One region of the Streptomyces sp. NPDC111507 genome, then DNA from elsewhere that is predicted to be linked to it. Evidence: riboswitches for the same ligand, from Rfam matches in the RefSeq annotation. Region 1 holds a riboswitch; the other holds the start of a gene.
The links. Region 1 has a riboswitch for glycine ahead of gcvT (glycine cleavage system aminomethyltransferase GcvT). Riboswitches for the same ligand answer to the same signal wherever they lie in the genome.

Region 1 (6,247 bases):
TCGGGAGGCCGCGGCTTGTTCGTGGCCGGGCGCGCCCACGCGGCGGAGCCGCACAAGGGTCGCAGCCTCGCGCCCCTTTCGGGGCGCTTCTACCGGGCCTGCTGGTAGAAGGGCCGCACCTGGGCGCGCATCCAGTCGGCCACCGGGTCCTGGGCGACGTCGAGGAGGACCAGGTTCACCGGCCACTTGACCGCGACGCGGGCGAGGGCGCGGGCGAGGGCGTCCATGGGGAGCGTCCGGAGGTCTCCCTCCCACACGGAGAGTTCGACCCCGACGAACATGACCGGGTCGTCGCCCTCGATGCTGGCCAGACAGCGGCGGGCGGTCAGGACGACTCCCGTCGCCGCGAACTCGGCCGAGGCGGCGGCGAAGAAGTCCACCGGGTCGTCCTGCCAGTCGGGCTCGTAGAGCTTCACCCGGCCACCGCTCGTGGGCCCGTCCAGCGGGGTGCGCCCGGTCCGGCACAGCTCGGCGACCGCGAGGGGCGGCAGCGGCACGCCGACCACCCCGTCCGGGTTGATCGCGATACCGACCTGCGGGGGCAGCCCGCGGGCGAACTCGACGGCGGGCGCGATCGTGTACGACAGATGGCTGCCGGCGACCTGGCGGAACTGCTCCTCGGAGCTGAAGACCGGCACGTACGCCTGGCCCTCGATCTCCAGGGTGGGCAGGTCGAGGGATCCCGCGTGCGGTCCGCCGCCGTTGGGCAGCGGCACCCAGACGAAGCTGCGGCCGAGGACCTCGACGATGCGGCCGCCGGCCGAGGGCACTCCGAGGGACGCGGAGAGCACCTCCTCCAGTTCGTTGCCCGGCCAGCCGCCGTGCGAGTGGGGGTGGGGGCCGGGTTGCGGGTACGCCGGTACCGAGAAGTCCGGGAAGTCGGGGATGTCCATCTGTCTACCTGTCTACCGCCTGCGGTGAACCACTGTTCTGGTGTTCTGGCTGGAAAGGTTAGTGGGCCTGTACGACTTCCCGACCGCTCGCGGCGCCTCTCGACTGCTCTCGGCCACTCGCGGCCGTTTCTCAGTCACCGAAGCCGATCCGCCGCAGTACGTCCGCCGCGTCCCGGTCGAGGAGCACCGCCGAGCCGCAGCCCTCCGGCAGGTCGCCCCGCTCGACGGAGCGCAGCAACCGGGCGACCGCGCCCCGGTGACGGGCGAACGCGTATCGCGACACGCCCCGGCCGCGCTCACGCTGGCCCTCCAGCGCCGTGCGGGGCGCGACGTCGAGCAGCAGCAGGTGGAGGGTGCCGCCGCGGCGCTGGGCCTCGCGGGCGAGCCAGCGGCGCACCCAGGCCTGCGCACCGCAGTCGTGGACGACGAGCCCGGCACCGGAGCGCAGGGCGCGACGCAGGCCCGCGTAGTGCGCGAGGCGGACGAGGGGCCGGTAGGCGGCGTACGGCAGCCGGCCGCCCGTCCGCTCGTCCCAGCGGTCCCGGGTGTCCTGGGAGTCGATGCGCGGGCCCTCGACGGCGCGGCGCATCAGGGTGGACTTGCCGCTGCCCGGCAGTCCGGTGACCACGACGACGTCGGCCGCCGCGAAGTGCAGACCGTGCGGAGAGTGTCCCGCGCGCTCTCTGAGGTCGCGGACGACGGCCGTCGGCAGCGCTCCGCACGTCTCCCGGGTCCTGGCCGGGGCACCGGGCTGCTCGGGCAGCGCGAGGCCCGAGGTCGTGGCGTACGCCGTGGTCCTGTTCACCGTGATCGTCCTCCCCTTGGGTCTGGAGTCCCATCCCCGTCGAGTGTAAAGAGAAGGTAATGCGCGGTGTCTCTCGTTTCCGTACGCGGACTGCCACAGGCCGGTTACAGATGCGGACTGCCATGATCGGACGGCGCGTGCGATGATGTGCCCGCCAACTGCATACCGGCCGCTTGAATCCGCGCGGGAGAGTTCCGGGAACCTTCGGGTACCCGGGCGCCGAAGGAGCAAGTCCCTCCCTTGAATCTCTCAGGCCCCGTTACCGCGCGGGCGAGGCACATCTGAAAAGCGGGCCGCTGTCCAGCGGCTCCACCCAAGGTGCAAGTCAGGACCTCCGTTCGCGGGGTCGTGATGAACCTCTCAGGTTCCGATGACAGATGGGGAGGAACGACCTCGCCGTCATGCCTTGGGAGCCCCACCGATGAGCAGTAACGCACCCCGTCTCACCGCGCTCGATGCCCTGCATCGCTCGCTCGGCGCGACGATGACCGACTTCGCGGGCTGGGACATGCCCCTGCGCTACGGCTCCGAGCGCGACGAGCACCTCGCCGTGCGCACCCGGGCCGGTCTCTTCGACCTGTCGCACATGGGCGAGATCACGGTCACCGGACCGCAGGCCGCCGCCCTGCTCAACCACGCGCTGGTCGGCAACATCGCCTCCGTCGGCGTCGGCCGCGCCCGCTACACGATGATCTGCCGGGAGGACGGCGGCATCCTGGACGACCTGATCGTCTACCGGCTGGCCGAAAACGAGTACATGGTCGTCGCGAACGCCTCCAACGCCCAGGTGGTGCTGGACGCGCTGACCGAGCGTGCCGCCGTCTTCGACGCCCTCGTGCGCGACGACCGCGACGCGTACGCGCTGATCGCCGTGCAGGGCCCCGAGTCCCCCGGCATCCTCAAGTCGCTGACCGACGCCGACCTGGACGGGCTGAAGTACTACGCGGGCCTGCCGGGCACCGTCGCGGGCGTCCCGGCGCTGATCGCCCGCACGGGCTACACGGGCGAGGACGGCTTCGAGCTGTTCGTGGCCCCGTCCGACGCGGAGAAGCTGTGGCAGGCGCTGACGGACGCGGGCACGCCCGTCGGGCTCGTCCCCTGCGGCCTCTCCTGCCGCGACACGCTGCGCCTGGAGGCGGGCATGCCGCTGTACGGGCATGAGCTGACCACCTCGCTCACCCCCTTCGACGCGGGGCTCGGGCGGGTCGTGAAGTTCGAGAAGGAGGGGGACTTCGTGGGGCGTGCCGCGCTCCAGGAGGCCGCCTCCCGCGCCGAGGAGAACCCTCCGCGGGTACTCGTCGGGCTTGTCGCCGAGGGCCGTCGCGTGCCGCGCGCCGGGTACCCGGTCGTCGCCGACGGCAAGGTGATCGGCGAGGTCACCTCCGGCGCGCCCTCCCCGACGCTGGGCAAGCCGATCGCGATGGCGTACGTCGACGCCGCGCACGCCTCGCCGGGCACGGCCGGGGTCGGCGTGGACATCCGGGGCAGCCATGAGCCCTACGAGGTCGTGGCGCTGCCGTTCTACAAGCGCCAGAAGTAGCTTCGGGGCCGAGCTTCGGGGCCGAAAGGGCCCCGTCCAGCGCGCCCACGTGACGCACGCCGCTGTGTCACGTCTCGTATCCCAAGACCACTCGGTCATCCCGTTCATCCGCACTCCCCCGCGTACAGGAGAATTCAGGCCATGAGCAACCCCCAGCAGCTGCGCTACAGCAAGGAGCACGAGTGGCTGTCGGTCGCCGAGGACGGCGTCTCGACGGTCGGCATCACCGAGTTCGCGGCCAACGCGCTCGGCGATGTCGTCTACGCCCAGCTTCCGGCGGTCGGTGACACGGTGACCGCGGGCGAGACCTGCGGCGAACTGGAGTCGACCAAGTCGGTCAGCGACCTGTACGCGCCGGTCACCGGCGAGGTCGTGGAGGCCAACCAGGACGTGGTCGACGACCCGTCGCTGGTGAACTCCGCCCCCTTCGAGGGTGGCTGGCTGTTCAAGGTACGCGTCACGGACGAGCCGGCCGATCTGCTCTCCGCCGACGAGTACACCGAGTTCTCCGGCTCTTAAGGACTTCTGACTGATGTCGCTTCTGAACACGCCCCTGCACGAGCTGGACCCGGACGTCGCCGCCGCCGTCGACGCCGAGCTGCACCGCCAGCAGTCCACCCTGGAGATGATCGCCTCGGAGAACTTCGCTCCGGTCGCGGTCATGGAGGCCCAGGGCTCGGTCCTGACCAACAAGTACGCCGAGGGCTACCCGGGCCGCCGCTACTACGGCGGCTGCGAGCACGTCGACGTGGTCGAGCAGATCGCCATCGACCGCGTCAAGGCGCTCTTCGGCGCCGAGCACGCGAACGTGCAGCCCCACTCGGGCGCCCAGGCCAACGCGGCGGCGATGTTCGCGCTGCTGAAGCCGGGCGACACGATCATGGGTCTGAACCTCGCGCACGGCGGGCACCTCACCCACGGCATGAAGATCAACTTCTCCGGCAAGCTGTACAACGTGGTCGCGTACCACGTGAACGACGAGACCGGTCAGGTCGACATGGCCGAGGTCGAGCGCCTCGCCAAGGAGTCCAGGCCGCAGCTGATCGTGGCGGGCTGGTCGGCCTACCCGCGTCAGCTGGACTTCGCCGCGTTCCGCCGGATCGCGGACGAGGTCGGCGCGTACCTGATGGTCGACATGGCGCACTTCGCGGGCCTCGTGGCCGCGGGCCTGCACCCGAACCCGGTGCCGCACGCCCACGTGGTCACGACCACGACGCACAAGACGCTGGGCGGCCCGCGCGGTGGCGTGATCCTGTCCACCGCCGAGCTGGCGAAGAAGATCAACTCCGCGGTCTTCCCCGGCCAGCAGGGCGGTCCGCTGGAGCACGTGATCGCCGCGAAGGCCGTCTCCTTCAAGGTCGCCGCCTCCGACGACTTCAAGGAGCGCCAGCAGCGCACGCTGGACGGCGCGCGGATCCTGGCCGAGCGCCTGGTCCAGGACGACGTCAAGGCCGTGGGCGTGGACGTCCTGTCCGGCGGCACGGACGTGCACCTGGTCCTGGTCGACCTGCGCAACTCCGAGCTGGACGGTCAGCAGGCCGAGGACCGTCTCCACGAGGTCGGCATCACGGTCAACCGCAACGCCATCCCGAACGACCCGCGACCCCCGATGGTCACGTCCGGCCTGCGCATCGGCACGCCCGCCCTCGCCACCCGCGGCTTCCAGGCCGAGGACTTCACCGAGGTCGCGGACATCATCGCCGAGGCGCTGAAGCCCTCGTACGACGCGGAGTCCCTCAAGTCCCGGGTCTCCGCCCTGGCCGACAAGCACCCGCTGTACCCCGGCCTGAAGTAGTACAGAACCAGTTCCTGCGAAAGTTCACTTTCGTACAGAAATTCGCATGGAACGTACGATTCACCGGGACGCCGCGCACACTGGAACCGGAGCTGTGCGCGGCGCCCGCCCCCCTGCACCACCCCTGTTGTGAGGAGTCCCCGTGGCCATCTCGGTCTTCGACCTGTTCTCGATCGGCATAGGCCCGTCGAGCTCCCACACGGTGGGCCCGATGCGTGCGGCGCGCATGTTCGCCCGCCGGCTGCGCAACGAGGAGCTGCTGGACTCCGTGGCCTCCGTCCGGGCGGAGCTGTACGGCTCCCTGGGCGCGACCGGTCATGGCCACGGCACCCCCAAGGCGGTGCTCCTTGGCCTGGAGGGCGCGTCGCCGCGAACCGTGGACGTGGAGGGCGCCGACGACCGCGTGGAGCAGATCAAGTCCTCGGGCCGTCTCTCGCTCCTCGGCACGCACGAGATCTCCTTCTCCTTCGCCGACGACCTGGTCCTGCACCGCCGCAAGGCCCTGCCGTACCACGCGAACGGCATGACGGTCTTCGCCTACGACGCCTCCGGCACACTCGTCCTGGAGAAGACGTACTACTCGGTCGGCGGCGGCTTCGTGGTCGACGAGGACGCGGTGGGCGAGGACCGCATCAAGCTCGACGACACGGTGCTCAAGTACCCCTTCCGCACGGGCGACGAGCTGCTGCGGCTGACGAAGGAGACCGGCCTGTCGATCTCCGCCCTGATGCTGGAGAACGAGCGGGCCTGGCGCACCGAGGAGGAGATCCGCGAGGGTCTGCTCGCCATCTGGCGTGTGATGCAGGCGTGCGTCTCCCGGGGCATGGCCCGCGAGGGCATCCTGCCGGGCGGGCTCAAGGTCCGCCGCCGCGCCGCCGTCTCGGCCCGCCAGCTGCGGGCGGAGGGCGACCCGCTGGCCCACGCGATGGAGTGGATCACGCTCTACGCCATGGCGGTGAACGAGGAGAACGCGGCGGGCGGCCGCGTGGTCACGGCCCCCACGAACGGCGCCGCGGGCATCATCCCGGCGGTCCTCCACTACTACATCAACTTCATCCCCGGAGCGGACGAGGACGGCGTCGTGCGCTTCCTGCTGGCCGCCGGCGCCATCGGGATGCTCTTCAAGGAGAACGCCTCCATCTCCGGCGCCGAGGTCGGCTGCCAGGGCGAGGTCGGCTCGGCCTGCTCGATGGCCGCGGGCGCCCTCGCCGAGG
Region 2 (6,247 bases), on a different contig from region 1:
GGCGCAAGCGGAGGCGGAGGCCGCCGCGGGGGAGGCGGCGGTGCTGGAGCATCCGGACGAGGACGGGGCGGAGGAAGTAGCTGCCGAGCAGACGCCGGCTGCCGAGCGCCGGTGGCCTGCGGGGCATGACGTGCGGCATGCGGAGTACGGGCACGGATGGGTGCAGGGGAGCGGGCTCGGGAGGGTGACCGTGCGGTTCGAGACGCCTTACTCCGAGCCGGGGCGTGTGCGGACGTTTCGTACGGATGATGTCGCGTTGGAGTTGGCTGATCCGTTGCCGTTGGTGATGGGGGCCGTGTGCGATCGCCGCGGGGGGTGAGGTCGGCGCTGCGGGCGGTATGTGGCTGGTCGCGGCCACGCGGCGGAGCCGCATGATGTCAGAGCCCCGCGCCCCTGGAGGGGCGCGTCAGCGGGGCGCAAACCGAGAAGTCACCCTTCGTCCGTGCCTGCCAGGCGGCCGAAGTCGCGGTCCGGGGGTGGGGACGGGGGTGTCACGTCCAGGCCGTAGTGGTGGTAGAGCTGGAGTTCCTGTTCGGGGGAGAGGTGGCGGCCCACGCCGAAGTCGGGGGCGTCCTTGATCAGGGCACGGTCGAAGGGGACACGCAGCGTGCCCTCGACGACTTCGCTGGGCTCCAGGGGGACGAAGGCGTCCCTGCTGAACAGGCCCGTCCGTATGGCGGCCCACTCCGGGACGCCGGTCGCGTCGTCGAGATAGACCTCGTCGACCGTGCCGATCTTGGCGCCGTTGCGGTCGAGCGCCTTGCGGCCGATCAGGTTGCGCGGATCGATGTCGGTCTGCACGGTCCCTCCACTCGCTAGCAACTCATCCGTAAGCACTACAAAAGAGCACATTCGGGAAGGTGGCCACTCGAAAGCTCGTACGTTGTCCTCGCTGGTAGGCTGGCAAGCGGCTGCTGACCCCGTGCGGGAGAGTCCTCCAGACATCACCGGAGGCGCCGAAGGAGCAAATCCTCCCCGGAATCTCTCAGGCACACGTACCGCACGGACGAGGTCACTCTGGAAAGCAGGGCGGGTGTCGAAGGCCTCCGCCCTCACCGACGGTGAAAGCCGGGTCGCAGCGAGCGGGCGGGCCGGTGAAGCTCTCAGGTTGAGATGACAGAGGGGGAGGCCGTCGGGGTACCCGCGCCGTGGTGCCCCTCGAAGGTCGTGTCAGACCAGGAGGCCTCCGCAATGACCGCCCATCGCATTCCGCTCTCCGAGCTCGAACAGGGAATCCCCTTCGAGCAGCGCCACATCGGGCCCGACCCCGAGGCGCGGGCCAAGATGCTCGCGCAGGTCGGGTACGGCTCGCTCGACGAGCTGACGGCCGCCGCGGTGCCGGACGTCATCAAGAACGCCGAGGCGCTGGAGCTGCCGGGCGCGCGCACCGAGGCCGAGGTACTGGCCGAGCTGCGCTCCCTCGCGGACCGCAACCAGGTGCTCGACTCGATGATCGGCCTCGGCTACTACGGCACGTTCACGCCGCCGGTGATCCTGCGCAACGTCATGGAGAACCCGGCCTGGTACACCGCGTACACGCCGTACCAGCCGGAGATCTCCCAGGGGCGGCTCGAAGCGCTGCTGAACTTCCAGACCGTCGTCGCCGAGCTGACCGGGCTGCCCACCTCCGGTGCCTCGCTGCTCGACGAGGGCACCGCCGCCGCCGAGGCGATGTCGCTGTCCCGGCGCATGGGCAAGAACAAGAAGGGCCTCTTCCTGGTCGACGCGGACACCCTGCCGCAGACCGTCGCCGTCATCGAGACCCGCGCGGAGCCGACCGGCGTCGAGATCGTCGTCGCCGACCTGGGCGAGGGCATCCCCGCCGAGATCGCCGGGCGTGAGATCAACGGCGTGCTGATCCAGTACCCGGGTGCCTCCGGCGCCGTACGCGACCTGAAGCCCGTCATCGAGCAGGCGCACGAGCTCGGCGCGGTCGTCACGGTCGCCGCCGACCTGCTCGCCCTCACGCTGCTCGCCTCGCCCGGTGAGCTCGGCGCCGACATCGCGATCGGTACGACCCAGCGCTTCGGCGTGCCGATGGGCTTCGGCGGTCCGCACGCCGGATACATGGCGGTGCGTGAGACGTTCGCGCGCAGCCTGCCCGGCCGGCTGGTGGGCGTCTCCGTGGACGCCGACGGACACAAGGCGTACCGGCTCGCCCTGCAGACGCGGGAGCAGCACATCCGCCGCGAGAAGGCGACCAGCAACATCTGCACGGCGCAGGTGCTTCTCGCGGTGATGGCCGGCATGTACGCCGTCTACCACGGTCCCGAGGGTCTGCGGACCATCGCGCGGCGTACGCACCGGTACGCCACGATCCTCGCCGCGGGCCTGACGGCCGGCGGGGTCGAGGTCGTGCACGGCGCCTACTTCGACACGCTGACCGCGCGGGTGCCGGGCCGCGCCGCCGAGGTCGTGGCGGGCGCGCGCAGCGGAGGCGTCAACCTCCACCTCGTCGACGCCGACCACGTGTCGATCGCCTGCGACGAGACCACCGCCCGCAAGCAGGTGGGCGCTGTCTGGACCGCGTTCGGTGTCGACGGTGACATCGAGGCGCTGGACGCCGTCGCCGAGGACACGCTGCCCGCCGCGCTGCTGCGCACCGACGACTACCTCACACACCCGGTCTTCCACCAGTACCGCTCCGAGACCGCGATGCTGCGCTACCTGCGCAAGCTGTCCGACCGCGACTACGCGCTCGACCGCGGCATGATCCCGCTGGGCTCCTGCACCATGAAGCTCAACGCGACCACCGAGATGGAGCCGGTCACCTGGCCCGAGTTCGGCCAGCTGCACCCCTTCGTGCCCGCCGAGCAGGCGCAGGGCTATCTCACCCTCATCCAGGAGCTGGAGGAGCGGCTCGCCGAGGTCACCGGGTACGACAAGGTGTCGCTCCAGCCGAACGCGGGCTCCCAGGGCGAGCTGGCCGGGCTGCTGGCCGTACGCGGCTACCACCGGGCCAACGGCGATGACCAGCGCACGGTCTGCCTGATCCCGTCCTCCGCGCACGGCACGAACGCCGCGAGTGCGGTGATGGCCGGCATGAAGGTCGTCGTCGTGAAGACCGCCGGGGACGGCGAGATCGACGTCGCGGACCTGCGCTCGAAGATCGAGCAGCACCGCGACGAGCTCGCGGTGCTGATGATCACGTACCCCTCGACGCACGGTGTGTTCGAGGAGCACGTCGCCGACATCTGCGCGCAGGTGCACGAGGCGGGCGGGCAGGTGTACGTCGACGGCGCCAACCTCAACGCGCTGGTGGGCCTCGCCAAGCCGGGCCACTTCGGCGGTGACGTCTCCCACCTGAACCTGCACAAGACGTTCTGCATCCCGCACGGCGGCGGCGGTCCGGGCGTGGGCCCGGTCGGCGTACGCGCGCACCTGGCGCCGTACCTGCCGAACCACCCGCTGCAGCCCGCGGCCGGCCCCGAGACCGGCGTGGGACCGATCTCCGCCGCTCCCTGGGGCTCGGCGGGCATTCTGCCCATCTCCTGGGCGTACGTTCGTCTCATGGGCGGCGAGGGCCTCAAGCGGGCCACGCAGGTGGCGGTGCTGTCCGCGAACTACATCGCCAAGCGCCTGGAGCCGCACTTCCCGGTGCTCTACACCGGTCCCGGCGGGCTCGTCGCGCACGAGTGCATCATCGATCTGCGTCCGCTGACCAAGGCGACCGGCGTCAGCGTCGACGACATCGCCAAGCGGCTCATCGACTACGGCTTCCACGCGCCGACGATGTCCTTCCCGGTGGTCGGCACGCTGATGATCGAGCCCACCGAGTCCGAGGACCTGATCGAGCTCGACCGGTTCTGCGACGCGATGATCGCCATTCGTGCGGAGATCGACAAGGTCGGCTCGGGCGTCTGGGCGGCCGAGGACAACCCGCTGCGGAACGCGCCGCACACCGCCGCCGCGCTCGGTGGCGAGTGGAAGCACGAGTACACCCGCGAGGAGGCCGTCTTCCCGGCCGGTGTCTCGGCCGCGGACAAGTACTGGCCGCCGGTGCGCCGCATCGACCAGGCGTACGGCGACCGGAACCTGGTCTGTTCCTGCCCGCCGCTGGACGCTTACGAAGCGTAGTCACCCTCGGATACGCGTCGGGGCCGGTTCGGAGATCACGTCTCCGGGCCGGCCCCTCTCCATGTCCGGGCGGCGGTCACCGCCACCCGGTTGTGCGGCTCAGGCGGCCGTCATCACGTGCTCGCTGCCCTGGGGGCGGTGCGGAGCGATGATCTGGCCGTCGGGCAGGAGCTCACCGGTGTCCTCGAAGAGCAGAACGCCGTTGCACAGCAGGCTCCATCCCTGCTCCGGGTGGTGCGCCACGAGGCGGGCGGACTCCCGGTCGGCTGATTCGGCTGTCGGACACGGTGGCTGGTGCTGGCACATGGATGGGATCTTTCGCTGGGATGAGAGATGAGTGGTGGCTGTGGTGTCTTTCCCGCGGCTTGAAGTGCTCATGGCCGCCCCCCGGTGGCATGTGTATGGAACCCAGTGTTGCCCTACGGACGTCAATCCGCAGGGATTTCGCAGCAGCGCTCCTCACAGATTGGAGACGCGTCACCCGTGCGGACGGTTCAGTCCAACTGCACGGTCCCTTCGGGGGGTTCGCGGTGGCCGGATGGGGCTAGTCCGGTCGGGGTGGAGGGGGCGTTCTCCCTCGTACGAGCGCTGTGGGGCCCGAACGAGCGGACGGGTTCGGGCGGCAGCGTGCCCCGCGACCGGGGCAACGGTGGCGGGGCACGGGGCGATGCGCTTGGTGTGCTTCTCCGGGTGGGTGATCAGGCGGGCGAGCTGAGCAGTGGGGCGGGAGTGAGCCGGTGCGTGAGGACCGGGAGGAGTTCGGCGACGCGGTGCGGGCGATGCGCGGCGATACCGGGCGGTGCGGGCGCCAGCGGTACCAGGAGATCGGTGGCGGCCGGGTGCCCGGTGGCGCCGTCCGCGGCGCAGTCGCCGTGCAGCCAGAGGGTGAGCATGTAGAGCTCCGGAACGGACAACAGCCGCGGCTGGTACGGCTGGCTCATGTTCTCGGCGTGACGCAGGGCGCGCTCGGTGGAGGCGATGTAGGGGCCTTCGAAGAAGTGGGAGAAGGCCCAGCCGTCGGGGGTGAGCATGGTGTCGGCCGCGGCCACCGACCGCTCGCCGCAGCGGATCAGGAAGCGCCACCCGGCGAGCCGGGTGGTGGAGGCGCCGACCGGTGCGATGCGGTCCAGAACGTGTACGGGCAACGGGAGTTCGGGGGTGACGGGTCCCTGGGCCATGCGTAGGGACGGGGTGCGGGCCTCGCGGACTGCGGTGGGGGAACCGAGTGCCGTGAGGACGGTGCGCAGGGCGGGCGAGGGAGCCGGGGGGACAAGCAGCGGCATGGTGGGTCGCCTCTCATTCGACAGGCACAGTGACGCGAGGGCCGGGGCGGACGGCGCTGTCAGCTCTCGGGGTCGGAGGGGCGAGGGGTCTGGATCTGCCGACAGGATGTCGCCTGCCGCATGTCACCTCGACGACAGGACCTGGGACCGCGAGCGCCAACTCTCCGCCTCGTTTGCGGAGTTTATACGACACGTGTTCAGATGGTGTTTCATCTAGCTGTCCTGAATATGAAGAGCAAGGCGATATTCGGTCGACGAAACGAGACGTTCATCCCGATTCTGTGTCGGGGCCCGCCGGTGACCTCGGATTGCTTTGTCGGAGCGGTCGGCCGATTCTCGTCGGCGTTTTTCACGAGATCGTGTCAGGCTGAAACCGTGCTCTGGTTCATGCCCCGTGAATGTGCCTCCGGACAATGGGTACCAGGGTAGCGGTCGACGAGGCTGTACAGGGCGTTATCGATCGTGTTGCCTGGGCATCATCCTCCGGGACGGCAGGGGCCGGAGGATCGGCCTGCCCATTCGAGGAGGGACGCTTCGATGGGAGAGAAGGTCGTGGCAGCGTCGTTCGACCTGTCCGATCGCCAGCACTACCGAGGCAAGCTCCGGCAGTGTCTGACGGGGCTGGCGCGGCTGCTGGAGGAGAAGCGGTTCGATCGCCCGAAGAATCTCATGGGTCTGGAGATCGAACTGAATCTCGCGGGACCCGACGGCATGCCCAGGATGATGAATGCGCAAGTACTCGAAAGGATTGCGAGCCGAGACTTTCAAACAGAACTTGCCATGTTCAACCTGGAAGTCAACATAGCCCCACATCGATTGGACGGGCGGGTATTCGACCGGCTCGCCGAGGAGCTGCACACCTCGCTCGCATATGCCCATCGAAAGGC

Region 2: it holds a riboswitch for glycine, as region 1 does, so the genes downstream of both, gcvP (aminomethyl-transferring glycine dehydrogenase) here and gcvT (glycine cleavage system aminomethyltransferase GcvT) in region 1, are expected to answer to the same signal.

What each region holds. Positions count from the first base shown of each region.
Region 1 is NZ_JBVKBU010000017.1:40,883-47,129, reverse strand. Features, by position in the region: gene ACZ7M2_RS42340 (enhanced serine sensitivity protein SseB C-terminal domain-containing protein) at 90-893, opposite strand; gene ACZ7M2_RS42335 (AAA family ATPase) at 1,024-1,704, opposite strand; glycine riboswitch at 1,873-1,973, shown strand; glycine riboswitch at 1,974-2,085, shown strand; gene gcvT (glycine cleavage system aminomethyltransferase GcvT) at 2,120-3,238, shown strand; gene gcvH (glycine cleavage system protein GcvH) at 3,380-3,757, shown strand; gene glyA (serine hydroxymethyltransferase) at 3,771-5,033, shown strand; gene ACZ7M2_RS42315 (L-serine ammonia-lyase) at 5,176-6,247, shown strand, end outside.
Region 2 is NZ_JBVKBU010000012.1:10,205-16,451, forward strand. Features, by position in the region: gene ACZ7M2_RS35940 (DNA polymerase IV) at 1-319, shown strand, start outside; gene ACZ7M2_RS35945 (PRC-barrel domain-containing protein) at 430-801, opposite strand; glycine riboswitch at 916-1,011, shown strand; gene gcvP (aminomethyl-transferring glycine dehydrogenase) at 1,192-4,077, shown strand; gene ACZ7M2_RS35955 (DUF5999 family protein) at 4,177-4,383, opposite strand; gene ACZ7M2_RS35960 (hypothetical protein) at 4,776-5,360, opposite strand; gene ACZ7M2_RS35965 (glutamate-cysteine ligase family protein) at 5,898-6,247, shown strand, end outside.